DNA from 3 places in the Bacillus sp. LQ16 genome. Region 3 is predicted to be linked to each of the others. Evidence: riboswitches for the same ligand, from Rfam matches in the RefSeq annotation. Region 3 holds a riboswitch; each other region holds the start of a gene.

Region 1 (11,154 bases), 940 kb from region 3:
ATCGGCGGAGTACTACTGTTAATTATATTATTAGTTCTTGTATTCTTCTTAGGTAGACGTTCTAAAAAAGAGGACGATAACGAAAAATAATATATTGATAGTGTAAAAAGAAATTAATGGATGTTTTACTACGAAAAATATATAATGGCTTTGTCTGTTATTTGTTGTAGTTCATTTATATTTCTATTTGTTGACCCGAATCTCGGGTCTTTTTTTATGAAATGAATTGCTATATGTTAGTAATTAGAAAAACAGAATATACAGCACTTGCAGTATGAATATAAAGAGCGGTTGTATCCTCTCACAAAAATAGGTTTCCAGCTGTAATACTGGTAGCACCAGTAAAGTCGGTGCTACCAGTAGGTTCATTTTTCGGCACAACGAAAGCATTTACGTAGGTACATGTGCTTTCTCATTTATCTATTTTTTTGTGGTCGGTTGTATTGTGTATATAAATTAAAAAAATGATAGTGTTAGAGCCACCATTTCTCCTGCGGAAGCAAAATAACATCCACATCAAAATTCTCTTTAAACCAATCATACATCAATGTCTCTTTCACTAAATATTCAGAGGCAGAGTGTGATACCCCAATTAGAGACATATTCGTTTCTTTTACATAATCCATAATGAGAGAGTATTTATGTCGGCCGTAATCATTGTCGATATGGCAATGGATTTCTCCTGTAATATATGCTTCAGCACCTTTTTCTTCTGCTTCCTTCATTAAAGATACAACATCGCCACATCCAGCGATAATTGCGATTTTTTTGATGGAATCATGTCGTTTACCTTCGAAGTCTGTGTAAGGAATCTGGAAGAGTTGTTTTAGATGTTTTTGGAGTGCTTCTGTTGATGTTTCATCTATTTCACAAATAAGGCCAATTGGTTCTTGTTCTGGACCTCCATATGCAAAGTCGTCCACTACAGTAGCGTTTAATGCTTTTGCAATTGAAATACTCGTTCCATGTGTTTGATGAAAATCCATTGGTACGTGACATGTATATATAGAAAGTTGTTTTTCTTTTATTCCTTGCAAATATTTTTCAGGAATTGGTATGAAACCGCGGCCTGATCTTCCAATTGGATCACCGCACTCCATTACAAGGGGATGGTGCATAAAGAGTAAATCACCGGGTGTGGATTGTGAAATGAATGTTTCAAGAACGTCATCTGTAGGGAATACAGCTAAAAATACTTTGTTTACATTTTCAGATCCGTGCATCATAAGGCCGTTAAATAAATCTACAAAATTTGCTTCGAAAAATTGTTGCCAAGGAAATTTGATAGGATCATATACGGCTGGGATAAATCGACTAAAGGCGCTATCTTTTCCGTATTTTTCAATTTGAAATAAGTGATCGAGTGATTGCTCTATTTTTTTTAAGGCTGGCATGTTTAAAAATCCTCCTTAAGATGATTCTTGCTTTATGAGTTGTTTATATTCTTCGTAGCAAAATAAGAAGCGGATAGGAAACAAATAAAACCTAGAATCCAGCTAATAGAAGGAGAATAGGGAAGTACATGCTGTAATAGCATTCCGCTAGAAATGAAGAAAATACTAAATAGACCTAATAACATAGGATAGCGTTGTAGTTTGAACACAGATAGTAAACATCCTTTCTCCTGCATGAACTACTCATAAAAGCTCGATTGCTGAAACTTTATCACATATATTGTATATTAGTCTTAATTTTCTGTATATAACTTTTAAGAAAAATGGTGATACAATATATGAATGATAAGAGAAGAGAGGATGAAGATTAACATATGTACGTTACTGTAACAGAAGCAGCATATAAAAAGATTATGGATACGATTCCAAGTGAAGCGAAATATATAAAGTTATTTTACGATAATGAGGGTTGCGGTTGTGTTATGAGCGGAATCATCGATTTAGTAGCTGTAGCAGAGAAAGATGAGCGCGATGTGGATATTGAATCAAGCACAATGAATTTTATCGCTGATCGTACAAAGCTTGTATTTATGGACGATAAGTTAACGGTTGATTGGCATGAAGGTGGAGGAACTTTTCAGTTGAAGAGCCCAAGCCAGTTTTATAATCCAAATATGAAATTACACGTTCGAGTATAGTAAAGGAAATGTGAGTCCAAAATGTATTTTGGACTCACATTTTTTTATTTTATAAGTCGCTATTATTGTCGATATATTGAAAAAATCGCTGATATAAATGGAGTTGCGCCGATATATTCAGAAAATCGCCGATATAATTTCATTTACCAAAACGTCCCAATAGTAAAAAGGTTTTTTCACATAATGAAATGTACATGTGATTGAATTTTCTGTATAATCTTATTTGCGGAGGGGATACGCATGAGAAGATGGGGAATTGAGTTATTAATTTTAAGTGTTGTTATTATTTGGGGGATTAACTATACGATTGCAAAGTATGGATTTTTAGAATTTACAGCAATTGAATTTACTGCACTTCGTATGATGGCGGCGGCACCGCTCCTGTTACTTCTTACCTTTTTTATTGAAAAGTCGGTTTATATGAAGCGAAAGGATATACCTAGATTAATCATTGTTAGCGTTGTAGGTATTGTACTGTATCAAACGTTATTTATGGAAACTGTCAAATATACATCCGCTACAAATGCCTCTTTACTCATTTCTATTTCACCTATTTTTACAACTGTATTTGCGATTTTTCTGAAACAAGAAAATTTTTCTTCTCGAAAGTTAATCGGTTCTATGATTGCTTTTGTTGGTGCAGCATTAGTTTTAGTAGCAGGACATTCACTTACTAGTTCTTTTTATGGCAATGGAATTGGACTTATTACATCAATATGCTGGGGGCTTTATCCTGTTTTAGCAGGACCATTAATTAAAAAATATTCAGCATTACGTGTTACAGCATGGTCTGCATTAGTGGGTGCGATTCCGCTATTATTGTTAAGTGGTCCGCATGTGTTTGTCATGCCATTTCACATTACTCACGGAATGACACAATTTGCTTTACTATATTCTATTTTCTTTGTCACAGTATTTGGTCTAGTAATGTGGTATGTTGGTGTTCAAAAAATTGGGGCGTCACATACGATGGTATATATGTATATAACGCCGCTTGTAGCTGTTTTATTTGCAGCTGTCTGGGCAAATGAATATGTATCGTTTCAACAGATCATCGGTGGAATTATCATTTTTGTCGGTCTATGGTTTGTGAAATCGGAGAAAGTAAAAGTTCATTCTATTGCAGGGGAACCTATATCAAAATAGGAAAACAGATCACCTATGATCTGCTTTCCTATTTTTTTATTTTTGGTAAGAAGATGAGAAATAAGATAGCAGTAATAAGTGGGATTAAGTTTAAAAATGGAATACGGAAGAGTGTAATAAGAATAATACCTGGAAGAAGAACACCGAGGACAGCGTAAAAAATGCTATGGTTTTTCGTGTACCAATACAATGAAAGTCCGATAAGTGCAGGGATAATGAGGTGAATGAGAGCCATTAAAAAATAAATCATTAGACGCCCCCTTTATTTGTGTGCTTATTACATCATATCCGTATGTTCATAGATTGATATCATTTTTTTCATAAATGGACGAAAAAAGTTTGAAAAACCGTCACAAAATATGAGAATATAATGTTTGAAATCTTGTATAATATTATTTTCTAAAAACATTTAAACAACATAAACATACTGTTTATGTTGTTTTTAATTTGAGTGAAATGGATGTAAAGAATATGAATTTGAAAGAAATTTTTTGTCGGATAGATAAGAACGAATGAAGAGAGGTACAGCATGATTAGTATGTCACTAAGATCATTTAAAATCCAATCGTATTATATACTAGGTATTTTGTTACTAGGTTGGATGTTAACACCGTTTTCAGCACACTTTTTAGGCGCTGGAATTGGGCTTATTGTAAGTATGTATTGCGTTTGGCTTTTAGGGAGAAGAATTGAGAAGCTTGGAGATAGTATTGTAAAGAAGACGAAAGCACCGACACTCGGTATGTTTAACCGTTTTGCAGCTGCCATTTTGGGTGCTATTATTATGTACGAAATTGAGCACCACATGGTTATGTGGGCATTTGCAGTAGGGATTATGGGTGGTTATTTCTTAATCGTTGTGAATTTAGGATACTATAGCATGAAAGATGAGAAAGAACTAACAAAGAGCTAAAAGAGATAAAAAGATAAAAGACTTCTTTTTAGATGGAATAGATGATCCAGCCACGAATAGAAGCGGTCAGGGCCTTTTTTAACCCCATACGATGTGAAACCCGAGAGATGTAGCGAGTAGGGATATAATGTATATATTCGAAGCTGTAATTTTATAATCTAGGTCACAGATGAAGAGATTAGCATTTCACTTTATATAAGATATAGAAAGAAGCTTACGTTTTCACGTAAGCTTCTTTTTTATGTAAGTGTGTGTAACCGTTAAGCCGCATTGGGTTTTGTCGGTGAGTACGCGAAACTTTACGGTTACACGACACTTATTCATATGAGTAAAGGGTTATTCCAACAGAAAGTTTTAATTTAAGCGATTGGACCGCCTAAGTTAATAATATCTTCAGAAACGCTTTCGAACTTTTTGAAGTTCTCTTTGAATTCATTTGCAAGCTCGATTGCTTTTGCTTTGTAAGCAGCTTTATCAGCCCAAGTTTGTTCAGGCATTAACACTTCGTCAGGTACACCTGGTACGTGAAGTGGAACTTCAAGACCGAAGATGTCATGTTTAGCTGTTTCAGTTTTTGCAAGTTCGCCGCTTAATGCTGCTTGAATCATTGCACGAGTATAACCCAAGTTCATACGTTTACCAACTCCGTACTCGCCGCCAGTCCAGCCAGTGTTTACTAGGAATACTTTCGCATCGTGTTTCTCGATTTTTTCACCAAGCATTTCAGCGTAGCGAGATGCATCAAGTGGTAAGAATGGTGAACCGAAGCAAGTTGAGAATGTAGCTTGCGGAGATGTAACGCCGCGCTCTGTTCCTGCTAGTTTACTAGTGTAACCACTTAAGAAATGATACATAGCTTGCTCTTTTGATAACTTACTGATTGGAGGCAATACGCCAGATGCATCAGCAGTTAAGAAAATAATTGTATTTGGGTGTCCAGCAACACTTGGCAGTACGATATTGTCGATCGCATGCATAGGGTATGCAGCACGAGTATTTTCTGTTAAAGTAGTATCGTTGTAGTCGGCGATACGCGTTTGGTCATTAATGATAACGTTTTCTAAAACAGATCCAAATTTGATTGCATCGAAAATTTGTGGTTCTTTCTCGTGAGAAAGGTTTACACATTTTGCATAGCAACCGCCTTCAATATTGAATACACCGTTATCAGACCAACCGTGCTCATCATCACCGATTAATTTACGGTTTGGATCAGCAGATAATGTTGTTTTACCTGTTCCAGATAAACCGAAGAATAGTGCTACGTCGCCTTCTTCACCTACGTTTGCAGAGCAATGCATAGAAAGGATATCTTGTTCAGGTAATAAGAAGTTCATAATAGAGAAGATTGATTTTTTCATTTCTCCAGCGTATTCTGTACCACCAATTAGTACGATACGTTTTTCGAATGAAACCATAATGAATGCCTCAGAGTTTGTACCGTCAACAGCTGGATCAGCTTTGAAATTCGGTGCAGAAACAATTGTGAACTCTGATTCATGAGTTGTTAATTCTTCTTCAGTTGGACGAATGAATAATTGATGTACAAATAAATTGTGCCATGCATATTCGTTAATAACTTGAATTGGTAGGCGGTAATTGCGGTCAGCGCCTGCAAATCCTTTGAAGACGAATAACTCTTCTTTTTCTTTTAAGTATTCTAAAACTTTAGTATATAATTTATTAAAATGTTCTTCAGAAATCGGTTGGTTCACAGCTCCCCAAGCAATTTTGTCAGCAACCGATGCTTCTTTCACAATAAATTTATCTTTAGGAGAACGTCCTGTATATTTTCCAGTTGAAGCAGAAACGGCACCAGTCGAAGTTAATTTCCCTTCATTTCGCATTAATACTTTTTCCACTAATTGCGGAACACTTAGTTGAATCTGTGCATTGCTTCCGTTCAATAATTCGTGTAAACCAATTTGGACATTCACAGTACTCATATTTATATACCATCCTTTTCATTTAATGAAATATTTCTCGTAATCCCCAACAAGAGTATAACACAATTATATAAATAATGTATACTATTTATTTCTTTTTGTTTGTGTGAATGCATTATTTCCCTATTAATATTTCATTTCAGGCGTATTGAGAAAAACTTTCAGGAAAATGTGAATATTAATTGACAAATGAATATCATTTCTTTAGTATAGGTTGGGACGGATACTCTCTTATCCCGAGCTGGCGGAGGGACAGGCCCGATGAAGCCCAGCAACCTCACTTGTATTGATAAATGCAGGTGAATAGGTGCTAAAACCTGTGCGAGGCTACAGGTCTCGAACGATAAGAGCGAAGGGCAAAAAGCAGTATGCAAGTAGCAAATTAAACCTTTCCTCTATGTAAAGTAGGAAAGGTTTTTCTGTATGCTTGTGTGGGAGAATAAATGTATGTCGCAGTTTGTGGCAAATTAAGGATGAGTTCCGTACAATATATACAATTACTGTAGGGAGGTTTACCACATGACAAAAAAACGTCATCTGTTCACATCTGAGTCTGTAACTGAAGGACATCCAGATAAAATTTGTGACCAAATTTCTGATTCAATTTTAGATGCGATCTTATCAAAAGACGCAAATGCACGTGTAGCTTGTGAAACAACTGTAACAACTGGTTTAGTATTGGTAGCGGGGGAAATTACGACTTCTACTTACGTAGATATTCCAAAAATCGTTCGTGAAACAATTCAAGGCATTGGTTACACACGCGCAAAATACGGATTCGATGCAGAAACTTGTGCTGTTTTAACATCTATCGATGAGCAGTCTGCTGACATCGCTATGGGTGTTGACCAAGCGCTAGAAGCACGCGAAGGTCAAATGACTGACGCTGAGATTGAGGCAATTGGTGCAGGAGACCAAGGTTTAATGTTTGGTTTCGCATGTAATGAAACACAAGAGTTAATGCCACTTCCAATCTCGCTTGCTCACAAATTAGCTCGCCGTTTAACTGAAGTACGTAAAGATGATACATTATCATACTTACGTCCAGATGGAAAAACGCAAGTTACAGTTGAGTATGATGAAAATGGTAAACCAGTACGTGTTGATACTATCGTAATTTCTACACAACATCACCCAGATGTTACATGGGAAGAAATCGATCGCGACTTAAAAGAGCACGTAATTAAAGCTGTAGTACCAGCAGAATTAATGGATGGAGAAACGAAATTCTTCATTAATCCAACTGGCCGCTTCGTAATTGGTGGACCACAAGGTGATGCTGGTTTAACAGGACGTAAAATCATCGTTGATACTTACGGTGGATACGCTCGCCACGGTGGCGGTGCATTCTCTGGTAAAGATGCAACAAAAGTTGACCGTTCTGCAGCATATGCAGCTCGTTATGTTGCGAAAAACATCGTAGCAGCTGGTCTTGCTGACAAAGCAGAAGTACAACTTGCATACGCAATCGGTGTAGCACAACCAGTATCAATTTCAGTTGATACATTCGGCACAGGTAAAGTATCTGAAGACGTACTAGTAGAACTAGTTCGTAACAACTTCGATCTTCGCCCAGCTGGTATTATTAAAATGCTAGACTTACGTCGCCCAATTTACAAACAAACAGCAGCTTACGGCCACTTCGGACGTACTGATGTAGATCTTTCATGGGAACGTACAGACAAAGCTGCAGCTTTAAAAGAGCAAGCTGGTCTATAATATATGAAAAAAAGCTTTGCGCGGTGAGCGCAAAGCTTTTTTTATTTCGTTTTACTTACAATTTGAATGCATGATTTGCAATATACTTCGCCTTCTAGCTCAATATACTTTTTCGTATTAGTCATGCCTTTTCATACGTTTGTATTTCCTTTTTACATGATTTACAAAGGGTGGGTTTCTTCTGGAACATATGCAATCAACCTTTCATTTGACGTGCTTTACCTGCGCAAAAGGCACTGCTTAGTAAAAATAGTGTCGCGAATATAATGCTTACTAATGTAGCGTATGGAATTGCACCTTTTAAGGAAAAGCCGACAGTGATTGAAGCGATGAATAAGAGGATGAATGTTGTTGTTAATTTTTTATAAAGTTCCATACTATGTAGACCTCCAATTTATTTTTTAGTACAAGTTTTAAAATTGAATTCTATTATGTAGAAAATATAAAGAGTAGCTAAAGATGTGTAGTCTAGGAGTATAAGAAAGTGCACTTTCCTTTTTGTGGGTTAGTATACTTATATTGTATCATGGCGCATGATTGGCTTCATACATAATTGTGTAAAGATATGTATGATAAAATGAAGAAAAGTCTTTAAGAAAGGAAAGATAAAAAATGAGTGTAACTGAACATAAAAAACAAGCTCCAAAAGAAGTGCGTTGCAAGATTGTTACGATTTCCGATACACGTACGGAAGAAACGGATAAGAGCGGACAACTATTACATGAATTGTTAAAAGAAGCGGGCCATACAGTAACCTCTTATGAAATTGTAAAAGATGATAAAGAAAGTATTCAGCAAGCAGTGTTAGCTGGTTATCATAGGGAAGATGTAGATGTTGTATTAACAAATGGTGGTACTGGTATTACGAAGCGTGATGTAACAATCGAAGCAGTGTCAGCTCTATTAGATAAAGAGATTGTCGGGTTTGGTGAGCTGTTCCGCATGATTAGTTATTTAGAAGATATCGGAAGCAGCGCAATGTTAAGTAGAGCAATTGGCGGTACAATTGGACGCAAAGTAGTTTTCTCGATGCCAGGGTCGAGCGGAGCGGTTCGTCTTGCGATGAATAAATTAATTTTACCGGAATTAGGCCATATTACATTTGAGCTGCATCGCCAATGAGTAAGTGGGCTGGAATTGTATTAGCGGGCGGTATGTCGAGTAGATTTGGTGAGCCAAAAGCGTTAGCGAGCTGGCAAGATAGTACTTTTATTGAGCATATTTTGAAAGAGATGACGAGTGTGCTCCAAGAAGTTGTAGTCATCAGTCATTCTGATATAAAAGAGCGAGTAGAGCAATTCGTACAAGTTCCTGTTATAGAAGATATTCCGCACTATAAAGGAAATGGGCCGCTTGCCGGCATTGTATCAGGAATGGAATACATAGAAGCAGATTGGTATGCTATTATGCCTTGCGATGCGCCAAATGTTTCGCATGAATGGTTTACCATTTTACTGGAGCAAACGAGCAATGAATATGATGCGGTTGTACCTATTATTAATGGAAGAAAACAGCCGCTACTTGCAGCGTATCATAACCGCGTGAAAGAAAAGATTTATGCTTTACTTCAGGAAGCAAAAAGAAGTATGGGGCAGCTTTTATCACAATGTAATGTGAAGTATGTTTCTGGAGAAGATGTACAAGTGAATGCGGGTTGGTTTATAAATGTAAATACGAAAGAAGAATATGTGCAGGCTCAAAAAGACCTTTCAAATGAATGAAAGGTTTTTTTGATATACAGAATTGGGGAACAATTGCTGTATAAAGGTATGTGAGTAAGTTGATTTTAAGGGGAATTCTTAAAATCATTATACAGCAAAAACACTGTATAACCATATATTAATTTTTATGGGTTTTTATTACAAGTCTGTTTAGTTATGTTTATTTTTGCTATAATGAATATGGAAATAAATGATATTTCACCTTATGTATCATTCATTCAACTAAAATTTACAAGTGTGTAATAAACTCCCTTCGTTTTTTGAAGGGAGTTTTTCTGTTCAAGCAAGTAACTCTGATGCGGTATGCTGAATGACTTCTTCATACTGGTTAAGTAAGCCGCGAAAGATCTCATCCCAGCTTTTTGATTTCGCAAAAGATGAAGCTGCTATTCCCATTTGCTCAAGTTTTTCTTCATTTTGCAATAAAGAATAAATGGATGATAGAAATGCATCCACATTTTTAGGGGGACAAAGAATTCCCGTTTTTCCATCTGTAATAATATTTTTAACCCCGCCACTATTTGCACCAATAACAGGTGTACCGCATGCGAGTGATTCAAGTACGACATTTCCGAATGTTTCAGTAGCTGATGGAAATACCATTATGTTAGAACAAGCATATGCTTCAGCTAAATCCCCGCCTTGTAAATAGCCAGTAAAAGTGACATTTGTTTGCGGAACAGCTTCACGCAAATTTGTTGCTAGAGGGCCGTCTCCTGCGATGAGCCAATGAATGTCGTTTCGAGTATGCGATGTTTTAACGATAAGGTTTTGCAACGTATCAATATCTTTTTCAGGAGCAATTCGTCCTACATAGGAAAGAACATACTTCGCTGTAATATTATATTTTTTTCGGAATAGGTCTGTATTGTAAGCTGGATGAAAGAGTGTGCAATCTACACCACGTCCCCAAATGGAGAGGGCCTGAAAGCCTTTATTTTTTAATTGATGTAATGTTTCAGGGGAGGGAACGAAATTTTTTTGCATATGACTATGAAACCATTTTAAATAGTTCCAAAGCATATTGGAGAGAAATTCAATTTTGTAATAGCGTAAATACGCATCGAAATCAGTATGATAAGAACCGACAACTGGGATGTTTAATTTTTTTGCGTAATACAGTCCACAAAGTCCCATGTTGAAAGGTGTGGCAATGTGAATAATGTCAGGTTTAAAGGAATGAAGTTCCCGTTTAATACGCGGAGTAGGAAAAGAAAAGCGACATTCTGGATATAATATTGTTAACGGGATACTTCTCATCTTGTTCACATTAGCCACGAAATTATCTTCAGCTGTATGTTGAGGGGCGAAAACAGAATAGGCGATCTGTTCTTTCTGAAAGTAACTTGTTAATCGTTCTAACGTTTTCGTAACCCCGTTAACTTGTGGCGTAAAAGTATCGGTAAAAATGGCGACTCTCATCATATCACTCCTTTATGTGAAAAGTGGGATGAATTGATAAAAAGAGATGATGCCAGAGCAAGTGCCAAGGCACATGCCGACGAATACATCTGACGGATAGTGAAGCCCTAAATAAATACGAGAAATACCGACGCATAATGCTAACGGTAATAGGAAAGCAAGTAAGCTTGGATTATAGCAAATAAATGGAATGAA
Region 2 (11,154 bases), 2.4 Mb from region 3:
ATCAAAACGTATTAAATAATCTTCTATACATTTTATGTAGTATATTTGTTTTTTATTTCATATATGATAGCAGGCATTATTTGAAAAAATACAAAATATTACTGATTACCCTTTGTTCTAGTATCCCGCTTATTTTATGTATGCGATACCCTATCTATATGGATGAAAGTTGTATTCATGATTTAAGACAAATTCCGGTCATAATAGGTACGCTTTATGGTGGATTCCCTGTCGGTATCATATTGTTTACAATTTTATTAATTACAAGATTTATATTTTATGGCTTTAATATGCTGACAGTCGTTGTTTACGGAATAATGTTCATCGTTACAGCACTCGCATCTTCAAAATTTAATACATATAATAGAAAGCTTAAAGTAGCTTTTTCCATGTTTTTAACCTTTTTCCTAGCAATATTTACAACTGTAATTGTATTAACTTTATCAGATTTTGAAGTGAATAATTTGTATATTATTTATTTCATGGTATTACCGACTACTTTAATGTTATTTATTGTTTATATAAATGAAGTTATAAAAGATGCTGTATTAATGCGCTCAAAATTAATTAAAATAGAAAAAATGGAGATTGTTAGCCAACTCGCTGCAAGTATATCGCACGAAGTAAGGAATCCTTTAACGGTTGTAAAAGGATTTACACAGCTTTTAAAAACACCAAATTTAACTCCTGAATCAAGAGACGAATATATTAAACATATACTTGAAGAGTTAAATCGTGCCCAAGAAATTATCGATGATTACTTAACGTTTGCCAAACCTGCTCCAGAAAAATTAGATCAAATTTCAGTAAAGCAAGAGTTAAATCGAGTTATTAATATGATATTGCCATTGTGTAATATGAATACGATACATATTACACAGGATTTTTCTGAGGCAACCATTGTTGGTAATAAACAGCACTTTCAACAATGTTTTTTAAACTTAATAAAAAACAGTATTGAAGCAATGCCGAATGGTGGTACCTTAAATATTTCCTCATCTATCAATAATAGTAAAGTTGAAATACGAATTGAAGATAGCGGAGTTGGAATGTCACAGGAGCAAATACATCGATTCGGTGAACCGTATTTTAGTACAAAAACAAAAGGAACTGGTTTAGGTACGATGGTTGCTGTTAAAATTATTGAGACGATGCATGGAAGTTTAAAAATCCGAAGTATCGTTAGTAAAGGAACGACTTTAACGATTACGGTCCCGAAATATAGTGAGAATACGCATTTAAACAAATAAAAAAGGAGCATAGTTGCTCCTTTTTTATTTGTTTCGATACATAAGTATCTTCAATGTTTTTTTAGTTTACATTTGTGAAGACTAATTAAAAATTAGTATCCTCCGCCCCAGCAGCTGCATCCTACAATTATTAATAGAATGAATAACACAACTAGTAAAGCGAAACCTCCACCAAAACCACAAGAACCACCGTAACTCATATTTTCTCCTCCTTTTGGTTTGAAAACTAATAGGTAGTTGATCATTTTAACTGGTTCGTATTATACATTATGTGTATATCCCTTTTTTGAGCATGTCTACATAAAAATAAGTAAAAGCACTCGTTTAAAGAGTGCTTTAAAATGGATACCAAAAGTTTTGAAATACGTTTAATTTTAAATATACCGCAACAATGAATATGAAAACACCGGCAAATAAAGCGATGAAATCTTCACGTTTCGCCTTACTTGTATAAAACCATGTACGTTTATCCTTCTTTCCAAATCCTCTTAAATCCATTGCATTTGAAACCGTATCTATTCTTTCTAGAGAATGAATGATTAGTGGCCAGAAAATTAAAACACGGTTCTTCATACGAACCCATAAACTTGCTTCTCCTTTTTCAAAAGCCACTCCTCTCGCTTCTTGCGCGTGTTTAATAATTTTATACTCAGACTGGATGTCAGGAATATAACGTAGTGCAATATTTATTGCATATGTAATCTTATAATGGATACCAAGTTTACTTAAACTACTTACAAATTCGCTTGGATCTGTCGTGTATATAAAAAGAAGTGTAAATGGTAATAACGTAAAATACTTTAATGAAAGTGTAGCTGCATAAAATAATGTTTCATATGTAATCGTTGCATATCCAATATGTAAAAACGAGGTATATGATTCAGTTAATTCAGATCCATGAGTTGGTGTAATAAATAAAATCATGACAGAGTTTAATAAACTAAATGTAAATATGACACTAAAAACAATTAAAATTTTATGAAATGGAATTTTAGCAATGCTGAGTCCGATACACCCGATGATAAATAGTATTAGCAACACCCGAAAATCAAAAAACAAAAAAGTAAGCGTCATACAAAAAATAAATAAAAACAATTTCACTACCCCATCCATACGATGAAAATATGTACTATGCACCTTCCTCCCTCCTATTACTATCTAAATAAAGTTCCATAAATTTTTCCGGACATGCAATCCCACTAAATTTAACAAGCTTGGTTAAAGAACTCTCTCTTAAGTTAGCTATTTGTAACGTTTCTTGATCACCAAATACATTAGACACTGTATTATCCGCAATAATTTTCCCTTCATGTAGAACTACTGCACGGTCTGCATATTCTAGTGCGAGATTCATATCGTGAGTGATAAAAATAAATGAAATACCCTTCTTAGCTAGTTTTTTAATAAACGACATAAATTGTTTATAATGATAATAATCTTGTCCCGCTGTCGGTTCATCTAATATGATAAGCTTAGGATTTGTTGTTAATACAGATGCGATTGTTAATCTCTTTTTTTGCCCATAGCTTAGTGCTTGAATTGGCCAATTACGAAATGGATATAAACCACAAATTTTTAAAGTTCCTTCTACTCTATTCTTAATTTCTTCCTTAGAAAAATTATGTAATGTTAATGTAAATGAAACTTCTTCAAAAACAGTAGGCTGTGTAATCATATGATTTGGATTTTGCATCACGTAAGATATGATTTCCCCACGTTTACGAATAGACCAAGAACTAATATTTTCACCTTCTAACAAGATTTTCCCATTTTTCATTTTGTTTATGCCTATAAGACTATGAGCTAATGTGGATTTCCCTGCTCCATTATGTCCCAACAGTGCCACAATTTCTCCTTCATATATTGAAAGGTTTACATTTTCTAATACTTTTTGTTTATTAGGGTATGAAAATGATAAATTCTCCACTTTAAGTAATTCCTTGTTTTTAGTATTACCTTTTAATATGACTTGTTTCTCCATCCACTCTTTTAGAACGTTGCCTATCTTTTCTTTTTGAAGGTTTTCCATTGGATATATTACGTCATTATTACGATCAAAATGTAATCTCTTTAATGCTTCGATGTAAATAGGCTCTCTTAAGCCAATACGTGGCAATATATTTGACGCTAAGATTTCTTTTGGTGTTCCTATTGCAATGACTTTACCTTCATCAATTAATATAACTTTGTCTAAATCCAGCTTTAAAATTTCTTCTATCCTATGTTCGATAATAACAATCGTTTTATTATATTGCTCATGTATATCTTTCATAAGTTCTATCGTATGTACGGCGCTTAGTGGATCTAAGTTCGCTAACGGTTCATCGAACAATAATATATCCGCATTTGTTGTTAATAAACCAGCTAGAGAAACTGTTTGCTTTTGACCTCCTGATAATTCATGTGGACTTTGTTTATGAAACGTATGCATCTTCACCTTTCTTAATGAGTCCGAAACAATCTTTTTCATATCATCTTGCTTTACACATTCATTTTCTAAATAAAAAGCTACATCTTCTTCTACTGTCAGACCAATAAATTGAGCATCTTGATCTTGCAAAATTGTTCCTACCTGCTTACTTTGTTCAAAAATACTTCCTTCCCTCGGGTCTTTACCGGCAATTAAAACGTTACCTGTACTAGTCCCTTCGTAAGAAAATGGGATTAGCCCATTTATACAATGAGCTAATGTCGACTTTCCTGAACCACTTCGTCCAGCAATTAGTACTTTTTCCCCAGGGTATATATGAAAGGTAATATCACTTAAAGTAGGCTGCGCAGCATGCCCATATTGAAAGGTGAATTGTTCAAACGAAATAATTGGTTTCATGTTAACATCCCTACTTTTCAATTTTTAAATGTGTATGTTTCTTATTAGATTTTGTCAAGCCAATTGTAAGTGGCAATCCAACTACTAAGAAAACGATAACATCGGAAATTGTTGCTCCTAATACTTGTATAACAATTTTGTCAAATGGTTCTCCCATCACAATAATATCGAATGCCCCAGCAAATATAATAGCAATGACAATACCAACTAACCCAGTAATTGCTAAATAAGAAATATGCCCCTTGTTAAACGACCCGTTTTTCACACTAAAACCAACTCTTTTTTGAATAAGACCCATCGAAAAACCAATAATCCCTGAACTAATAACCCAGCCCCACCAAATCCCCCATCCAGCAATCGTATCTGTTACGGTATGACCGATAAGTCCGATTAAGAGTCCTGCCACTGGACCAAATAATGCTCCAAAAACAGTTAATATAGCTAATGCTGGTTTAATAAATGTATTCGGTGCAATAGAAAATCCCCAAAGTCCTAATATCCCGTATAATGCTGCTCCAATACCGATTGCTACTACTAACTTTGTTGATAATTTGTTCATTACAATTCCCCTCTCATATTAGTCAACTTTTATTACTCTATATTTAATTTAAAAATGAATTATGCATCTACACTCCCTTTCTATACAACAAAAAATGACCTCTTATATAAGAGGTCATTTTCTTTCACGTTCAAGAATCCTCTTATCTTTCAAAAAACACAACGTGTCCTCTGCGGAATTAGCACCTTCCTATAAAATTGCATAGGGGTTGCTGAGGTTTCTTAGGGCCGTTCCCTCCACCTCTCTGGATAAGTATTAATTTGTAATTCGTATTATGGCACTAAAAAGTGTAAATTTCAACACTTTTCTTACTATTTTTATTTTTTGTTAAATGGCGCATTTAAATCATTGTATTCTTATCGGAATTGTGAAATAATGAATTCAAAATCGTTTCGGGAGGAATGCATTATGAAAGTGATTGGTTTGATTGGAGGATTAAGTTGGGAATCTACATCATTATACTATAAACATATTAATACGCTTACACTCTCTCAATACGATCAAAATGCAAAGTTAGTTTTATATAGTATGGATTTTGGTGAAGTAACTACTTTATTACAAAACCATCAATATGAAGAAGTGAAAAATGAACTAGTTACAGTTGCAAAGAAAGTTGAAAAATCTGGGGCTGAATGTTTATTAATGTGTTCAAATACCGTACATCTATTTGCCGAGGAAGTAGAACAAGCAATATCTATCCCGCTTCTTCACATTGGTGATGTAAGTGCTAAAGAAATGGTAGAACAGAATATAAAACGTATCGGACTATTAGGAACAAAACAAACGATGGAGCAAGATTTCTATAAATCACGATTAGCGAAATATAACATTGAGACAATTATCCCCAATGACGAGGAAAGAACTTTTATCCACCATGTCATATTAGATGAATTAAGTAGAGGGATTATTTCAGAAACATCTAAAGAAGAGTTATTACAAATTACAAAATCATTAATTCAAAATGGTGCTGAAGGTATATTATTAGGCTGCACTGAAATACCTTTACTCATCTCCCAAAATGATCTCACTGTTCCCGTTTTTGATACTGCTTTTTTACATGCAAATACTGCTGTGCAATTTGCTGGATAAGAATATACAAGCATAAAGGTGAGAACCTCTATGCTTGTATAAAGTTATGACTATTTATCCTGCTATTTGCAGGCAGTAAAGCCCCACCAATTAAATTTTTACTTTATTTAAAAGAGATTCAATAACTGCAATTGCTTCTTTTGAACCACCACATTCTAAAAAGCTATCATTAAGTTTTCTTATACCATGTTTATACTTTTCATTTGAAAGAACATCTGTTACGGCCTCTTTTAAAGTGTGTACATTAACATGTTCTTTCAATAGTCTATGTGCCGCTTCAAGCTCAGTTAATCTTTGCGCTATCATAGGCTGATCTTTATCATGCGGTATTATTACAAATGGGACATTATAATGAATGGCATCGTGTACGCTATTCATACCACCATGTGTAATAAAAACATCTGCTTCATTTAATATTTCTGATTGAGGTACGTATGGAGCAATTATAAAATTATCTGGCGCTTGCTTTATTTTTGAAATATCATTTCTATCACCAATTGCCATTACAACTATCCCATCAAAATCTGAAAAAGTATCAATACAAGTATTAAAGAATGGTTCGAGTCCTTCAAGCAGTGTTCCCATTGAAATGTAAATAACTTTCTTCTCTTTAAGTGATTCCAGTGGAAACTTTATATTTGTTTTACGCTTTGAAATGCTCGGTCCAATAAAAATGTTATTTTCTCCGAACGATTCGCTATTAGGTTGGAAATAACGACTTGTGTATACGAAACAAACATCACCCTTATTATTCATAAATTGAAGATTATTCTTTGGTTTTACTCCAAATTTATGTTCCATCTGATTTAGTAATTTTTCAGAGATCTCCTCTGGTTGGAATGGTATATCTGCATTTGGATGAAAAGGTAATGTCTTCAAAAACTCTGAAGGAATTAAAAATATAGGTGAGGAAACTACACCTGGAACTTGTAAATACTCCTTTACTAACTCTCCCGCGCCAAATATATCATAAATTACGAAATCAAAATTTATACTTTCACATAATTTTTTCGTAATTTCCAATATATATAAAGAAGTTTGAACATGCACATGAAAGAAAGCATTTAATCCAGATGAAGTTTCAGCATCAATAGAAATCTCCTTTAATAGATCTGGATGAGTATGTACAGTAGCTCCTAAATCTTCAATTCTATCCTTAAAGTTTGCCGTTGTAATATAATGTACGTGATCCCCTCGTTCAGTAAAGGCTTTTACTAAATTTAATGTAGGGTTTACATGTCCCTCTGCTGGAAAATTAACCACTAAAATATTTAGCACTTATTCCTCACTCCTTATATTTCACTGTTTTAATTAAGCATACTGTTATTTGTACATATAATCGTCCCCTAATAGTCCTAAAGTGCTTGTTACATTATGTTGATAAATAATTTTCAGTCATCAACATAAAAAAAGCATCTACCTATGTAGATGCCTAACCGTGATAAGGAGTGTTCTGTGAGGTTAGAACAAGCTTTTCTGCTTGTCCTATGCTATCAATATATGATTTATTTTATAAAATGTGAATCGTTAATAGAATTATTTTATCCATTTTATATGATCAAATGGATAAAATACCATTTCTACCTTACCTATTATATTTGACTCATCAATAAGTCCAAGTGTATTCCTACTATCTTTACTATGATTACGATTATCACCTAACACAAATAATTTATGCGTAGGAACGTTTATTTCTCTAAAATTTGAAAAACGATTGGATACTTGTAACATATCTAAATGTATATACGACTCATCACGCTTTTTACCGTTAATATATACCTCAGCCTCTTTTAATTGTATATTATCCCCCGATAATCCAATAATTCGTTTCACATAGTAAGTAGGCTCGTCTTCTTTTTTTATGATGACAACATCCCCATGATGAAAAGACGATAAACAGACGTTTACCTTATTAACAAGTATATAATCTTTTTCATTTAAAGTAGGTTGCATCGAAATTCCTTCTACCATACAAAATAAAAATGACTTATTAATAAAAATAACCCCTATTATAATTAAGATGTAGCTACATATGTTCCTCCAATATTTTAGAATATACAGCTTCATATATACCTCATTTCCAATCTATTCCCAGGTAAAAACGCCTCTAGTTCACATGAATGCTAGAGACGTTTCGTCCATTTTAATTCTCTTTAGAGTTATCTGTTTTTGGCGCTTCACCAGTTAATCGCTTATTTTTCAAATCAAAATAAGCATCTAAAACTTCTTTTCCAATATCGGAGTTAATGCCCGATTTATCATTTTCAACCCACGGTACTACAACAGAAAATGCTACTTCTGGATCATCATATGGCGCATATCCAGCCAATGTTAAGTTATAACATTCTCTACGATCGCCTTTCGCATTTCGCCCAATTTCATTTTCTCCACCATATACAGTTTGTGCGGTCCCTGTTTTACCAGCTGGTTTATATGGTGCTTTTTGGAACGCTCTTACTCCCGTTCCATCTCCTTCTTGAAATACTTTTCTAAATCCTTCTTTTACTTGATTAATATATTCTTGTTTCATATCGATTCTATTTAAAACAACGGGTTCTATTGATTGTACTACTTTACCAACCTCATCTTTTTGAACGGTTTGTTCTCTAATTTCTTGAACAATTTGCGGTTTCATTCGATACCCTCCATTTGCGATAGTCGAAATATATTGTGCAAGCTGAAGTGGTGTATACGTATCATATTGTCCAATAGAATAATCTAATAAGAAACCAGGCTGATTATCTTTTCTTCCAATTTGGCCTGCAGTTTCATTTGGTAAATCAATACCAGTTTGTACGCCTAGTCCAAATTGCCTGAAATAATACCTCATTTTATCAAAATATTCTTGTTTAATATCTAGCGAACTATTTTTTACATAATCCACTCCAGCAATTTTTAATGCTATATTAAACATATAAACGTTTGAAGATACTTGTAACGCTCTTAGATCGTCTATATCACCAAAATTTTTCCAAGACTTCTTCTCCTTAGTTCCTTTAAACTTCATAGGTGCATCATAAAAATGTGTTCCAGGAGTTATTGCATTTGTTTCAAATCCTGTTAACACTGTCGCACCTTTAACCGTGGATCCAAGCTCATAAGAACTAGTCAGCGTGCCTAAAGCGTAATCTTCTACTTCCATTTTCCCGTCTTTTTCTACAAGCTTTTTCCCAGCCATTGATAATACTTGACCATTTTTTGGATTCATCATCACTACGAAAGCACGGTCTAACATTGATTCTGATCCTTTATATTGTTTTAATATTTTTTCTATGCTCTCCTCTACTTTTTTTTGCAATTCCATATCTATTGTTAAAGTTAAATTTTTACCGCTTTTCCCTTCAGTAACAGTTTCCGTTCTAATAGTATTTCCTTGTTTATCAGCAATGCTTCTTACTTCTTTTTTTGTACCATGAAGTACATCTTCGTATTGCTGTTCGATATAACTTTTGCCGACCCTATCATTTCGACTATAATCACGCACTAAATAATAATCTAATCTTTCACGTGGCAATCCTTCATCAGCATTTGAAACGTTACCAAGGACAGAACGGAATAGACCATCATTTACATAGATTCTCTCCCAATCAACTGATGCATCTACCCCTGGAAGGTTCGCTAAATTTTCACTAATCACCGCATATTCCTGTTCACTAACGTCCTTTTTAATAATTTGAGGTGCCATTTGAAAACCTGAGGTCATTTTACTTTTAATAGCTAACACTTCTATATCTTTAGCTGTTAGTTCTTGAAGATTTTTATCTGTAACGCGCTTCCTTTTTAAATCTTCTATTTTTTTGTCTAGCTCTTTTCCTGTAATATCCTTATTTCGGAACTTATCTATTTCTTTTTTGGATACTAAGTCTTGAGCAAGTTCTGGATTTAATTGCATCCAAAAGTCTTTCTTATCAGTCTCAGTTAACTTATCAATATCTTCTTGTGGCATTTCAATAATGTCTGCAAGTTGTCTTGCTGATTTTAATATTTCTTCTTGTTTTACACCTTTCACCTTTGTATATGTAATCGTACGTAAAGACTTATTATCAACTACTGGATTTCCTTCACGATCAAATATTTTCCCACGTGGTACAGAAAGGCCCACGGTTGCATTTTCTCTCTTCTCTACTTCATTTTTATATGTTTCTCCATCAAAAATTTGCACTTTCCCTAACTGAATAATAATGCCAGAAAATAATAAAAATACACAAAGGAATAAAATATTTAACCGGAGAGGTACTACTCTACCACTTTTCTTCTCTTGCTTTTTCACCTTGTCATAATCTCCTCCTTACAATATTCCAAATAATAATCATATTTCTATATTAAAAGTAATGTACAATTTCTATACATTGCTTTGTACAAATATTAATATAATGTTTAAAACTTAATAGAAATTAAAACAAAGGTAAAGAAAAGGTAAAGTTTACTAAATTAAATATAAAAAATACCCAATAACAAAAAGTTTAGTTTTCACTAATCGCTTTGTTATTGGGTATTAATTGATTTAAGAATTACTACTAGTGCGTATCGCTATACATTTGTCGTCACAATTAGAAAGAGATTGTTTATTTAGTACTTTCGGTAAGTAAATAGTTACTGTTGTCCCGACCCCAACCTCGCTCATGATACTAATTGTCCCTTGATGACTTTCAATAATTTTATAACTTAACATTAATCCAATACCAGTCCCTTTTTCTTTCGTACTATAAAAAGGTTCACCTAATCTCTTAATTCTTTCTTCAGGTATTCCTATTCCTTCATCTATTACATGAATAATGACACCATCATCATTTATTTCTTTTATGTGAATTGAAATTCCCCCACCATTTGGCATAGCTTCGATTGAATTTTGCAAAATATTAATAAATACTTGTTTCAATTGATTTTCTGAGCATTCAATAATTATATCTTTGTCACCCGTAAAAAGTTCAACTTGAATATTTGTCATAATTGCTTTTGTATTCATTAACGATACGACATTTTTAAAAATTTGATAAATATTTTTCTTTTCTGTATTTATCTCATCTGTTTTAGCGATTGATAGAAATTCTTGTAGGATTGCTTCTATCCTTTCAATTTCAGAAAGCATAAGATCAAAATATCTTTCTTGATCTTCTTTATTAATTTGGAATAACTGTATAAAACCTTTAATTACAGTTAAAGGATTTCTTACTTCATGAGCCACGCCAGCTGCTAATTGACCAATTGCTGCAAGCGTATCTGATTTGTTTAACAATTCTTCTGTCTTTTTTCGCTCTGTAATGTCGCGTACAATAATCATAATTTTATCACGTAATAATGGTAAGCACCTAGCTTCAAAGAAATCAATACTTCCATTAAGTGTGAGTGGATATTCTACAATTACATTCGTTCCTTTTTCCTTCACTTGATTAATGGCTTCCTGAAACTGCTGTGCTACTGAAGAT
Region 3 (11,154 bases):
ATGGATTTACAGTCCTGTCGTAATTACTATGAGCATTGATGCTATTATATCGCCTGTCTTTCTATCTTTAAGAGTAGCTGCGTGTGCCACTATTCTCGTTACAATTTTAGGGACGATTGTCGGACGAGCACTAGCTCGCTCCTCATGGCGATATAAAGTACTATTAGAAACCATATTTTTATTACCAATGGTACTTCCACCAACTGTTATCGGCTTCTTTCTCATTATCATCTTTGGAAACAACAGCCCGATCGGAAGGTGGGTTGAATCATTATTTCAGCAGTCTATTATGTTCACATCTACCGCTGCGATCATCGCTTCTACAGTTGTTGCATTTCCACTTATGTACCAATCAGCGAAAACGGGATTTTCTATCGCAAATGTACAAATTGAAGAAAGTGCTCGTGACCTTGGCGCAAGTGAATATCAAGTTTTTCTGCACGTTACACTTCCGCTCGCATTTCCTGCATTACTAAGCGGGATGATTTTGAGCTTTGTCCGCGCGCTCGGTGAGTTTGGTGCTACACTCATGTTTGCCGGGAATATCCCTGGTAAAACACAGACAATCCCGACTGCAATTTACATGGCCATTGACGCAAGTAATATGCAACTCGCCTGGACACTTGTGGTTATCACTATTAGTATGTCACTCCTATTTCTGCTATGTATTCAGCTTATTAACAAAAGAATTACTAACCCTTAAAGCAGCTTTTTTGGAAGCTGCTTCTTTATTTCTTAGGAAATAAAATATACCACCGGGAAATAACTGAATTTTACCTCTTATTTAAATATACATTTTATTTGAATTCACTTTCTAAAATAGGCAATTTCCTGTTATTATATGGAGGTGTTTCAAAAAATGAAGAAATGAAAACGCATTTATATCGTGAATTCTTCATCCTGTTTTAGCGATCGGTAATCTTCTACTCTATTAGTGGGGCATTACCGATCGTTAGAACGATATGTAACTATATTGGTATAGCAAACCGAAGGGAGTTTTGTAATGGACATTTTATTAGCGCTTCTTCCTGCAATTGCATGGGGAAACATCTTATTAGTAAGCGTAAAAATGGGCGGTGGTGCATATAGCCAAACGGTAGGTATGACAATCGGTGCTCTATTCTTCGCAACAATTATGTATGTATTTACTCAACCAGCTTTAACAATGACAGTCTTAATTGTTGGGTTTATTTCAGGTTTATTCTGGGCTTTAGGACAAGTAAACCAATTAAAAACAGTTGAAAAACTAGGTGTTTCAACTACCGTAACAATTTCTACTGGTATGCAACTTGTTGCAACTTCTATCTTTGGGGTTATCGCTTTCCGTGAGTGGACTACTACTACAACGATTATTCTGGGAACGATTGCAATCCTATTAATCGTAGTTGGTGTTGTATTCACATCACTAGATGATAAAGAAAATGCTCAGCCACCAGGACAATTGAAAAAAGGACTTCTTACTTTAATTGTTTCTACTTTCGGCTATCTTGTATATGTAATTATTATTCGTTGGTATAATATCGATGGTTGGTCTGCTATTTTACCACAAGCAGTTGGTATGTTTGTTGGTGCGGTTGTACTGACATCTAAACATAAACCATTTAACAAATATGCAATCCGTAATGCTTTATCTGGTTTACTATGGGGAACTGGAAACTTATTCTTACTTCTTTCATTACCACGTGTTGGAGTAGCAACAAGCTTCCCATTATCTCAAACTGGAATCGTTATCTCAACATTCGGTGCGATTGTATTCTTAGGTGAAAAGAAAACAAAACGTCAATTGATCTTTATTGCACTAGGTAGTGTTTTAATTATCGGCGGCGCTGTATTACTTGGTATGACAAAAGCATAATCTTATATTCTATTAGTAAACCCCTGAAGCATATGTACTTCAGGGGTTTTTTAATTCTAATTATTTTCTAGATATAATTATTTGTATGTTCTTGCCCCTTATAATTGCTCTTCCACTCTAGCAAACCAGCTACACATATAAAGAGATTAATAATAGCTAATATTAGCATGACGTATAAACCAGTAGAAATATAAATTACAATGCTAACTACGTTATATAAAATCCATAAATGCCAGTTTTCTAATATTTTTCGACTTAACATAAATTGAGCCACTAGTCCCAATACGGCATTTAAAGCGTCTAAATATGGACTTGTTGACTCTAAATAACGGACTTGATAATAACCCCAACCAATCCAAGCAACTAAAATAAAACTTATATAAAAAGTCCACCCTTTCAAATCTAAACGAACTGTTGCTTTTACTTCTCCCTCCCCACTTTGTGCAATCCAATAATACCAACCATATACATTAAATATAAATTGAAAAGCGGCTAATACTGCCATTGCATATAAACCTTGTGTAATAAAAATGTATAGAAATACCGCAACAGTAATCATGCCAAATAAAAAATTGGATACTTTTTCTCTCGCTAATAACCAAACATTAATGATTCCCATAATTGATGCGAAAATTTCAATATAACTCGATTGAATATACAATCCAACTAATACACAAATAATACTAGAAACAAGTAAAAAAAGTGGACTTCTAACCATATTTATCTCTCCCCAGATGTGTAATAAATTCCCTATCACCAGTATAAGGAATAGCCCTTTCCTTTACCATGAATTTCCTCCTTCTCATTATCCATTCCATCTACGGTAAGTCTTTTCTTTTTACAAAATTCTCTTAAAGATGATATCGTTTTTATAACATATCTCTACTAGAAAGGAATAAAGGATATGCCTAACAAACATCGAATTTTATTTATTGGTGCTGGTCGTATGGCAGAAGCTATATTTTCCGGATTACTTAAAACAAGCAAAGAATACATCGAAGAAATTATCATCTCTAACCGAAGCAACGTAGAAAAGTTAGAACAATTACAAAGGCGATATAATGTGTCTATTACAACGGATTGGAAGCAGCATATTACATCTGTCGATACGGTTGTTTTAGCAATGCCACCTTCTGCTCATGAAGAATTATTAGCTGAGCTATCTCCGTTAATATCAAATCAACTTGTCGTAACAGTAGCAGCTGGCATTGGACCATCTTATTTAGAAGCTAGACTCCCAAAAGGCACACCTGTTGCTTGGATTATGCCTAATACAGCTGCTGAAATTGGAAAGTCTATCTCCTTATATACAATAGGACAATCAGTAGCCGAGATGCATCAAGAAACCCTGCAACTGCTTTTAAGAGGTATTGGTACTTCGCAACTTTGTACTGAGGAAGAAGTTCATCAGCTTACTGCAGTTACTGGAAGTGCACCAGCCTTCCTTTATTACTTTGCTGAAAGCTTAATTGAAGCAACAAAAAGTTATGGAGTCGATGAAGAAACCGCAAAACATCTTGTCATTCAAATGATTTCTGGCTCTGCTTCTATGCTTGAACAAACGCAAAATCCAGCTAACCTTCGCGAACAAGTAACAACGCCAGGTGGTTCCACAGCTGAGGGTCTCAAAACTTTATACGAATATAATTTTTCAGAGGCAATTCAAAAAGCAGTAGAAGCAACAAACAAAAAAGCTAGGGGGAAATAATATGATTTTAACAAGTTTAAAAGATTATACAACATTACATAACGGTGTAAAAATGCCTTGGTTTGGTTTAGGTGTTTTTAAAGTAGAAGATGGTTCAGAAGTAATTGATTCTGTAAAAGCAGCAATTAAAAATGGCTACCGCAGCATCGATACTGCAGCAATCTATCAAAATGAAGAAGGCGTTGGACAAGCGATTCGTGAATCCGGTGTTTCACGTGAAGAATTATTTATTACCTCAAAAGTATGGAATAGCGATCAAGGATATGAAACAACACTTCAAGCATTTGAAACTACATTAGAGAAATTAGGTCTAGAATATTTAGATTTATATTTAGTACATTGGCCTGTAAAAGGGAAATATACTGAATCATGGAAAGCATTAGAAAAACTTTATAAAGATGGCCGTGTTCGCGCTATCGGTGTGAGTAATTTCCACATTCACCACTTACAAGACGTATTTGAAATTGCTGAAATTAAGCCAATGGTCAACCAAGTGGAATATCACCCACGTTTAGCACAAGAAGAGCTACATGCATTCTGTAAAGAACATAATATCCAGCTTGAAGCTTGGTCACCATTAATGCAAGGACAACTACTAGATAATCCAACGTTACAAGAAATTGCGACAAAATATAATAAATCAACTGCGCAAATTATTTTACGCTGGGATTTACAAAACGAAGTTGTAACAATCCCTAAATCAATTAAAGAACATCGCATTATTGAAAATGCAAACATCTTCGACTTTGAATTAAGTGCTGATGATATGAAAGCAATTCAAGCTTTAAATGAAGATCGTCGCGTTGGTCCAGATCCAGATAACTTTAACTTCTAGTAGAAAAACCACTGCCATATGCAGTGGTTTTTCTGTTTAAGAAAACTGAAAATTTAAACTATATTCCATTTGGTTGACACTTCATTATTCAAGGTGTAAGATTTTCAATTATCAAAGAAACACAAAAATTAATAAAATTCATTCGTTTACTCATTGTATCAAGAGAGGTGGAGGGACTGGCCCTTTGAAACCTCGGCAGCAGGTTCATTTTGAATACTGTGCCACTTCCTGCAAGCTTTATGCTTGAAAGATAGAATGAGGGACTTCGTTTATATACGGGTGCATAACTTGTACGTAAAAATCCCTCTTTCTCAATATGAAAAGAGGGATTTTTTATTTTTCATTTCCCTCATCATCATCCAAACTTAATTATTTAGGAGGAAAATCAAATGAAAAAGAAGTTTGTACCCGGTATTGCATCAGTTGTAGGAGTAAGTATTTTATTAACTGGTTGCGGTAGTTATAAAAACGAAGCAAGCGGAGCAAATGCAAAAGACGAGGCACCTAGCAAACAGGTTTTAAACTTATCTTCACCTACTGAAATACGAACAATGGATACGGCCCGTGCTACAGATACTGATTCTGGTCAAGTAATGAGAAACGTATTTGAAGGTTTGTATAATCTTGGTGAAGGTAACAAACCTGTTCCTGGTGTTGCAAAATCTCATGAAGTAAGTGGCGATAAAACGAAATACACATTCCATTTGCGAGATTCAAAATGGTCAAACGGCACTCCTGTTACAGCGAAAGATTTTGTGTTCGCTTGGCAACGTGCCGTAGATCCAGCAACAGCCTCTGAATATGCATTTCTATTCTTTGATATTAAAAATGCAACAAAAATTAACAACAAAGAACTTCCAGCCGACCAACTTGGTGTAAAAGCAGTTGATGACCATACGTTTGAGGTAGAATTGGAGCGTCCTGTTCCGTATTTTATTAGCTTAACAGCGTTCCCAACATTTCTACCAATTAACGAGGAATTCTTTAAAGCACAAGGTGATAAGTACGCTTTAGAAGATAATACAATCTTGTACAATGGAGCTTTTACACTAAGCGATTGGAAGCACGAACAAAGCTTTAAATTTAAGAAGAACCCTACCTATTGGGATAAAGATACTGTCAAACTAGAAGAAATCAATTTTAACGTCGTAAAAGAAAAATCAACAGAAGTAAATTTATTCGAGTCAAAACAATTAGATCGTATAAAACTAACATCTGACTTCGTTGATAAATATAAAAAAGATGCTAACTTTAAAGAACGTCCAAATGTAGGCGTACAATTTTTACGCATGAATCAACAAAACAAAGTACTTCAAAACGTTTCTGCACGCCAAGCAATCGATCAAACAATTGATAGAAAATCCTTTGTAAATACGTTATTAAATGATGGCTCTACACCAACATTTGGTCTCGTTCCAAAAAACTTTGCAAAAGGACCTGAAGGAAAAGACTTCCGTACTGCAAACGGCGATTTAACAAAAGTTGATACAAAATCTGCACAAGAATTATGGAAAAAAGCTAAACAAGAGCTTGGTTCTGAAAAGATAACATTAGAATTATTAACGAGTGATGCTGACCTTGATAAGAAAACTGGTGAATTCTTAAAAGGGCAACTAGAAAAGAATCTAGATGGATTAACAGTAAATATAAAACCGCAACCGCGTAAGCAACAAGTTTCGCTTTTATTAAAAGGTGACTACGAAATCGGAATTGACGGCTGGAGCCCTGACTTTGCGGATCCAATTACATTCCTTGAGCTATTTACAACGAATAACCCTTATAACTTAGATCATTACTCTAATAAGGAATTCGATGAAACAATAGCAAAAGTGAAAACAACTTTAGCTGGTGATGAAAAAGCTCGCTGGGAAGCATTACTAGAATCCGAGAAAATATTATTTAAAGACTCTGTTATCGCTCCTCTTTACCAAAAAGGCGAATCTTATTTAGAACGTTCTTATGTGAAAGGAATTGTGCAAGTAGACTTTGCGGGTCAATTAAACTTCAAGTGGGCAAAAATTGAAAAATAAAGTAAAACCGTAATAAGTGGGGGTTCTTCATCCCCACTTATTATTAGCCCACATCAATTGTTTTTTTAGCAAAATATATTAAAAGTAGGTTCTCTCACACAAGAGAATCTACTTTTTTAATATATTATTCCAAGAAATTAACATTCTATTTTTATTATTGACATATAGTTCTTTCCAGTGTTAATATTCTAAATAATCAAAGAAACAAAATATTTCACCATCAAAATATAATGTCTACTAAGTTGAAACATATAACGATAGATTATAGCTCGACATGTATATACATATAGAACACCTGATTACCTATAAACAAATATTTATAATAGGTTCCATCTCCTTCTATAGCCACTTCAAGACATGGACATTATGACGTTACGAACAACACATTTAGGGAGGAACGAACAATGAAGAAAAAAGTTGTACCTGTTGTTGCATCTGTTTTAGGGGCAAGTCTATTACTAACTGCTTGCGGGGGAAATAAAGATAATGCAGGCGGAGCGAAAGCAAACGATAAAGTACCTGATAAACAAGCAATTAACTTATCATTCGCTTCAGAAATTCCAACAATGGATGTTGCAAAAGCAACGGATGGGGAATCCATGAATGTAATGCGCAATGTTTTTGAAGGCTTATATGCAATGGGAGAAGATAATAAACCGATTCCTGGTGTTGCTGAGTCGGTTGACATTAGTCCCGATAAAACAAAATATACATTCCATCTGCGTGATTCAAAATGGTCAAACGGTACTCCTGTTACAGCAAAGGACTTCGTCTTTGCTTGGCAACGTGCCGTAAATCCTGATACAGCAGCTGAATACGCATTCTTATTCTTCGATGTACAGAATGCGAAACAAATAAACCAAAAACAATTACCAATTGATCAACTAGGGGTCAAAGCTGTTGATGACAAAACGTTAGAAGTACAACTAGACCGTCCTGTTCCTTACTTCTTAAGCTTAACGACATTCTCAACATTCTTGCCAATTAATGAAGAGTACTTAAAGTCTCAGGGCGATAAATACGGTTTAGAAACAAATCATTTAATTTACAACGGTGCTTTCACATTAGATAACTGGAAACACGAACAAAGTTTCCAATTGAAGAAAAACCCTAACTATTGGGATGCTAAAACGGTAAAATTAGAAGAAATCAACTTCAATGTCGTTAAAGATAAGTCTACAGAAGTGAACTTATATGATTCAGGACAAATTGATCGCGTTGCTTTAACTGCAGAGTTTGTTGATAAATATAAGAGCGATCCAAACTTCAAGGAACGCGCTGAAGTCGGCATTCAATTCTTACGACTAAATCAGAAAAATGAAACATTAAAAAATCAACATGCACGCCTTGCTATTAACGGCGCAATGAATAAAAAGGCTTACGTAGAAACAATTTTAAATAACGGTGCTATTCCAGCTGAAGGAATGGTTCCTGCGAAATTTGCAAAGAGTCCAGAAGGCAATGACTTCCGTAAAGAAAATGGAAATCTAGTCAAGGATGATGTGAAAACAGCGAAAGAAAACTGGAAAAAAGCAAAACAAGAACTTGGTACTGACAAAGTAACAATCGAACTATTAACAAGTGACAATGCTTTAGCTAAAAAGACTGGTGAATATTTAAAAGGTGAATTAGAAAAAAACCTAGATGGATTAACAGTGAATTTAAAACCACAACCACGTAAACAACAGTTGAAACTACTATTAAGTGGTGACTATGAAATTGGTATTGACGGCTGGGGCCCTGACTTCGCTGATCCAATTACATTCTTAGATTTATTTACAACAGATAGTGCTTATAACTTCGATAAATACTCTAACAAAGAGTACGATGAGCTAATTCATAAAGTGAAAACAGATTTAGCTGGCGATGAAAAAGCACGCTTTGAAGCAATGAAGCAAGCTGAAAAAATTCTATTACAAGACGGCGCTGTCGCTCCTTTATACCAACAAGGTCGTTCTTACTTACAACGCTCTTTCATTAAAGGACTTGTAACGACTGACTTCGGCGGTGAATTTAACTACAAGTGGACAGAAGTTGCAAAATAACAAAAGTAAAAAGGTATCCTACGAAGGATACCTTTTTACTTTTATACAACTTTAACTACAGAGCTTCTTCTTCCCTTTACCATTCCTTTTATAGCTAAAGTCTTCACTGCTACTAATTGTGTAACCAATACAATAGCTAATAATGAAATAATATTTCTCTCTAAACTAACTCCTCCGAATATTATTGTATAATAGCCATTTGCTGCATATGTTACTTGAAATGGTTTGATACGTTTTAGAAAGCATTTCAGTACCTCCCTCACAACTTCAATTTACCATATACATACAAATCATTTTTGATTTAAATTGCGGATTAATCCTTGAAGCTACAAGTCAAAATTTTATTTTCAACACATACATAATTACATGATTTTAGGAAAAACTTGTATAGAACAAATTTACATAAGGAGGAATTTATAATGAGAATTTTACTATCAGTTTTATTAGCTCTTATGCTAGTACCTGCATTAACAGGATGTAAAGCTCCTGCAAAGGAAGACACGACTTCTAATAAAAAGACTACAGAAGAGGCGAAGAATGAAGCCCCTGCTGATTTAAAACTAAATTTCAATGAATTCGATTTAAAGGCAGACTACCAAGATACTAAGAAAGACTACGAAGCAGACTATAAAAATGTAGCAGCTGATAAAAAAATGGAAGCAAAAATTGAAGATCATAAAGCAGATGTAAAATTAACAGGAGATGAGGCTATCACAAAATTAAGCCCACTTCTACAAGAATTAAAATTTGATAAAGATACTGCTGACCAAGAAGTAATCGATCAAGTAGTGAACGTGTTCAAACTTGATAAAGACTACCAAAAATTCGATTTAGAAGTTGTCTTCTCTGATGGAACGAAAAAAGAATATAAAAGAGAAATAAAATAAAGAAGTAGGCAATTGCCTACTTCTTTATTTTTTAATTTTTGCGTATCTTAGTTCTGGACTAGAACCGATAATGAACTGAACACCAGATACTGATGGTTTTTGTAAATATGAAGCACTTGGGAAAATAATTGGGATTAATGGTGAATCTGTAAACATAATATCTTCCGCTTTATGCAATAAGTCAAAACGCTTATCTTCATTTTGTTCAACTTCTGCTTCCTTCACTAAAGCATCAAATTCTTTATTATGCCATTTTGCATAATTGTTTGGACCATCACCTGCATATAAATCTAATTTAGTAATTGGGTCTAATAGAGAACCGCCCCATCCCATATATGCTAATTGGAAATCACTTTGCTTATATGTGTCGATGTAACTCTTCCACTCTTTATTTTCTAATTTAATATCTACGCCCAGATTTTTCTTAAACATTTCTTGCATTGCTTCTGCTACTTTTTTATGTTGTGTATCTGTAGTGAATTTTAATGTTACTTCAGGTAATGTAGACCAGCCTTGTTCTTTCATGCCTTCTTCTAATAATTTTTTCGCTTCTGCTGGATCAAATTTAACGTAACCACCTTTTTCTTTACGGAAATCACGCCCACTTTGTGTTTTTGCTCCTTCTGGAACGAATGCATTTGCTTCTTGTGCATTGTTTTTATACAGTTTTTCAACAATAAACTTACGATCAACTGCTAAAGAGAATGCTTTACGTACTTTCGCATTTGTGAAAGGCTCTTTTTCTACGTTAAACGAATAAATATAAGATGAAAATCCTGCAACACGTTTATATTCTTTATTTCCTTTTTCTTTTTCAATCATCTCTTGTGGTAAACCACTTAGTAAATCTAATTCTTTTGATTTAAATAATTGATACGCTGTTTTAGAGTCTGGAATAATACGAAACTCAATTTCTTTTAATGTTACCTTTTTATCGTAGTATTCTTTATTTTTTTGTACTGTAATACCCTGGTTATGCTTCCACTCTTTTAACTTGAATGGTCCATTCGTAATTAACTCTTTTGGATCTGTTTTTAATTTATTATTATCATCAATTGATTTTTTAGATAATGGAATGAATAATGAACTTGCTAATTTCTGTTTAATAGAAGCAACTGGATGTTCAAGAGTTACCTTTAATGTTTGAGGATCAACGACTTGAATACCAACTTGTCCCTCTTCACCTTTTCCAGTATTATATGCCTCTGCCCCTTTAATGAAATACATTTCTGTCGCATTCATAGAACCCGTTTTCGGATTTAATAATCGCTTCCATGCAAATTCAAAATCATTTGCCGTAATAGGAGAACCATCTGACCATTTAATATCTTTCTTCAAATGGATTGTATATTCAGTTCCATCAGCATTTACTTCTTCTTTCTCTGCTAATTCATTTTGATATTTCCCATCACTATCTTGCGTATATAAACTTGAAAACAACTGCCCAATGATATAACCTGACGTGCTATCTGTTGCAATAGCAGAATCAAGTGTGTATGGATCACTACTAATATTCGTTACTAATCGATCGCCTTCTCCCTTACCAGCACTCGCCTTTTGCGTCTCTTTCTTACCGCAAGCGACCGAAGTAATCGCTAAAACAGTCATAATGATAAACAGTAAAAACTTCTTCATCCTACATTCTCCTTTAACCCGAAATTTTTGGTGTTGATGCTAACAATGTTTTTGTATAAGAATGTTGTGGATTACGGAACACTTCGTCCGTATTTCCAAATTCAACAAGTTCTCCTTTATATAAGACAGCCACTTTTTCACATAAATAGTGAACCATCG

What was found. A riboswitch is a leader RNA that binds a small molecule or an ion and turns the genes downstream of it on or off. The one in region 3 is predicted to bind S-adenosylmethionine.
Region 1: it holds a riboswitch for S-adenosylmethionine, as region 3 does, so the genes downstream of both, metK (methionine adenosyltransferase) here and AC3EMB_RS01100 (peptide ABC transporter substrate-binding protein) in region 3, are expected to answer to the same signal.
Region 2: it holds a riboswitch for S-adenosylmethionine, as region 3 does, so the genes downstream of both, AC3EMB_RS12925 (ECF-type riboflavin transporter substrate-binding protein) here and AC3EMB_RS01100 (peptide ABC transporter substrate-binding protein) in region 3, are expected to answer to the same signal.

The regions. Positions count from the first base shown of each region.
Region 1 is NZ_CM173491.1:4,630,237-4,641,390, reverse strand. Features, by position in the region: gene AC3EMB_RS23495 (WxLIP family cell surface protein) at 1-90, shown strand, start outside; gene AC3EMB_RS23490 (Nif3-like dinuclear metal center hexameric protein) at 474-1,394, opposite strand; gene AC3EMB_RS23485 (iron-sulfur cluster biosynthesis family protein) at 1,769-2,092, shown strand; gene AC3EMB_RS23480 (DMT family transporter) at 2,333-3,238, shown strand; gene AC3EMB_RS23475 (hypothetical protein) at 3,267-3,488, opposite strand; gene AC3EMB_RS23470 (ATP synthase subunit I) at 3,768-4,151, shown strand; gene pckA (phosphoenolpyruvate carboxykinase (ATP)) at 4,511-6,097, opposite strand; SAM riboswitch class I at 6,326-6,447, shown strand; gene metK (methionine adenosyltransferase) at 6,617-7,816, shown strand; gene AC3EMB_RS23455 (hypothetical protein) at 8,013-8,192, opposite strand; gene AC3EMB_RS23450 (MogA/MoaB family molybdenum cofactor biosynthesis protein) at 8,429-8,938, shown strand; gene AC3EMB_RS23445 (molybdenum cofactor guanylyltransferase) at 8,935-9,537, shown strand; gene AC3EMB_RS23440 (glycosyltransferase family 4 protein) at 9,817-10,959, opposite strand; gene AC3EMB_RS23435 (phosphatase PAP2 family protein) at 10,972-11,154, opposite strand, start outside.
Region 2 is NZ_CM173491.1:2,592,160-2,603,313, reverse strand. Features, by position in the region: gene AC3EMB_RS12945 (LytS/YhcK type 5TM receptor domain-containing protein) at 1-1,250, shown strand, start outside; gene AC3EMB_RS12940 (YjcZ family sporulation protein) at 1,343-1,450, opposite strand; gene AC3EMB_RS12935 (energy-coupling factor transporter transmembrane component T family protein) at 1,587-2,387, opposite strand; gene AC3EMB_RS12930 (ABC transporter ATP-binding protein) at 2,380-4,080, opposite strand; gene AC3EMB_RS12925 (ECF-type riboflavin transporter substrate-binding protein) at 4,091-4,639, opposite strand; SAM riboswitch class I at 4,779-4,894, opposite strand; gene AC3EMB_RS12920 (aspartate/glutamate racemase family protein) at 5,048-5,728, shown strand; gene AC3EMB_RS12915 (macrolide family glycosyltransferase) at 5,819-7,006, opposite strand; gene lepB (signal peptidase I) at 7,265-7,795, opposite strand; gene AC3EMB_RS12905 (peptidoglycan D,D-transpeptidase FtsI family protein) at 7,872-9,998, opposite strand; gene AC3EMB_RS12900 (PAS domain-containing sensor histidine kinase) at 10,233-11,154, opposite strand, start outside.
Region 3 is NZ_CM173491.1:186,552-197,705, reverse strand. Features, by position in the region: gene modA (molybdate ABC transporter substrate-binding protein) at 1-23, shown strand, start outside; gene modB (molybdate ABC transporter permease subunit) at 29-703, shown strand; gene AC3EMB_RS01120 (GRP family sugar transporter) at 1,004-1,855, shown strand; gene pnuC (nicotinamide riboside transporter PnuC) at 1,923-2,573, opposite strand; gene proC (pyrroline-5-carboxylate reductase) at 2,760-3,563, shown strand; gene AC3EMB_RS01105 (aldo/keto reductase) at 3,565-4,398, shown strand; SAM riboswitch class I at 4,551-4,655, shown strand; gene AC3EMB_RS01100 (peptide ABC transporter substrate-binding protein) at 4,788-6,428, shown strand; gene AC3EMB_RS01095 (peptide ABC transporter substrate-binding protein) at 6,833-8,473, shown strand; partial or broken gene AC3EMB_RS01090 (hypothetical protein) at 8,515-8,719, opposite strand; gene AC3EMB_RS01085 (YusW family protein) at 8,893-9,360, shown strand; gene AC3EMB_RS01080 (peptide ABC transporter substrate-binding protein) at 9,385-10,995, opposite strand; gene AC3EMB_RS01075 (ABC transporter ATP-binding protein) at 11,009-11,154, opposite strand, start outside.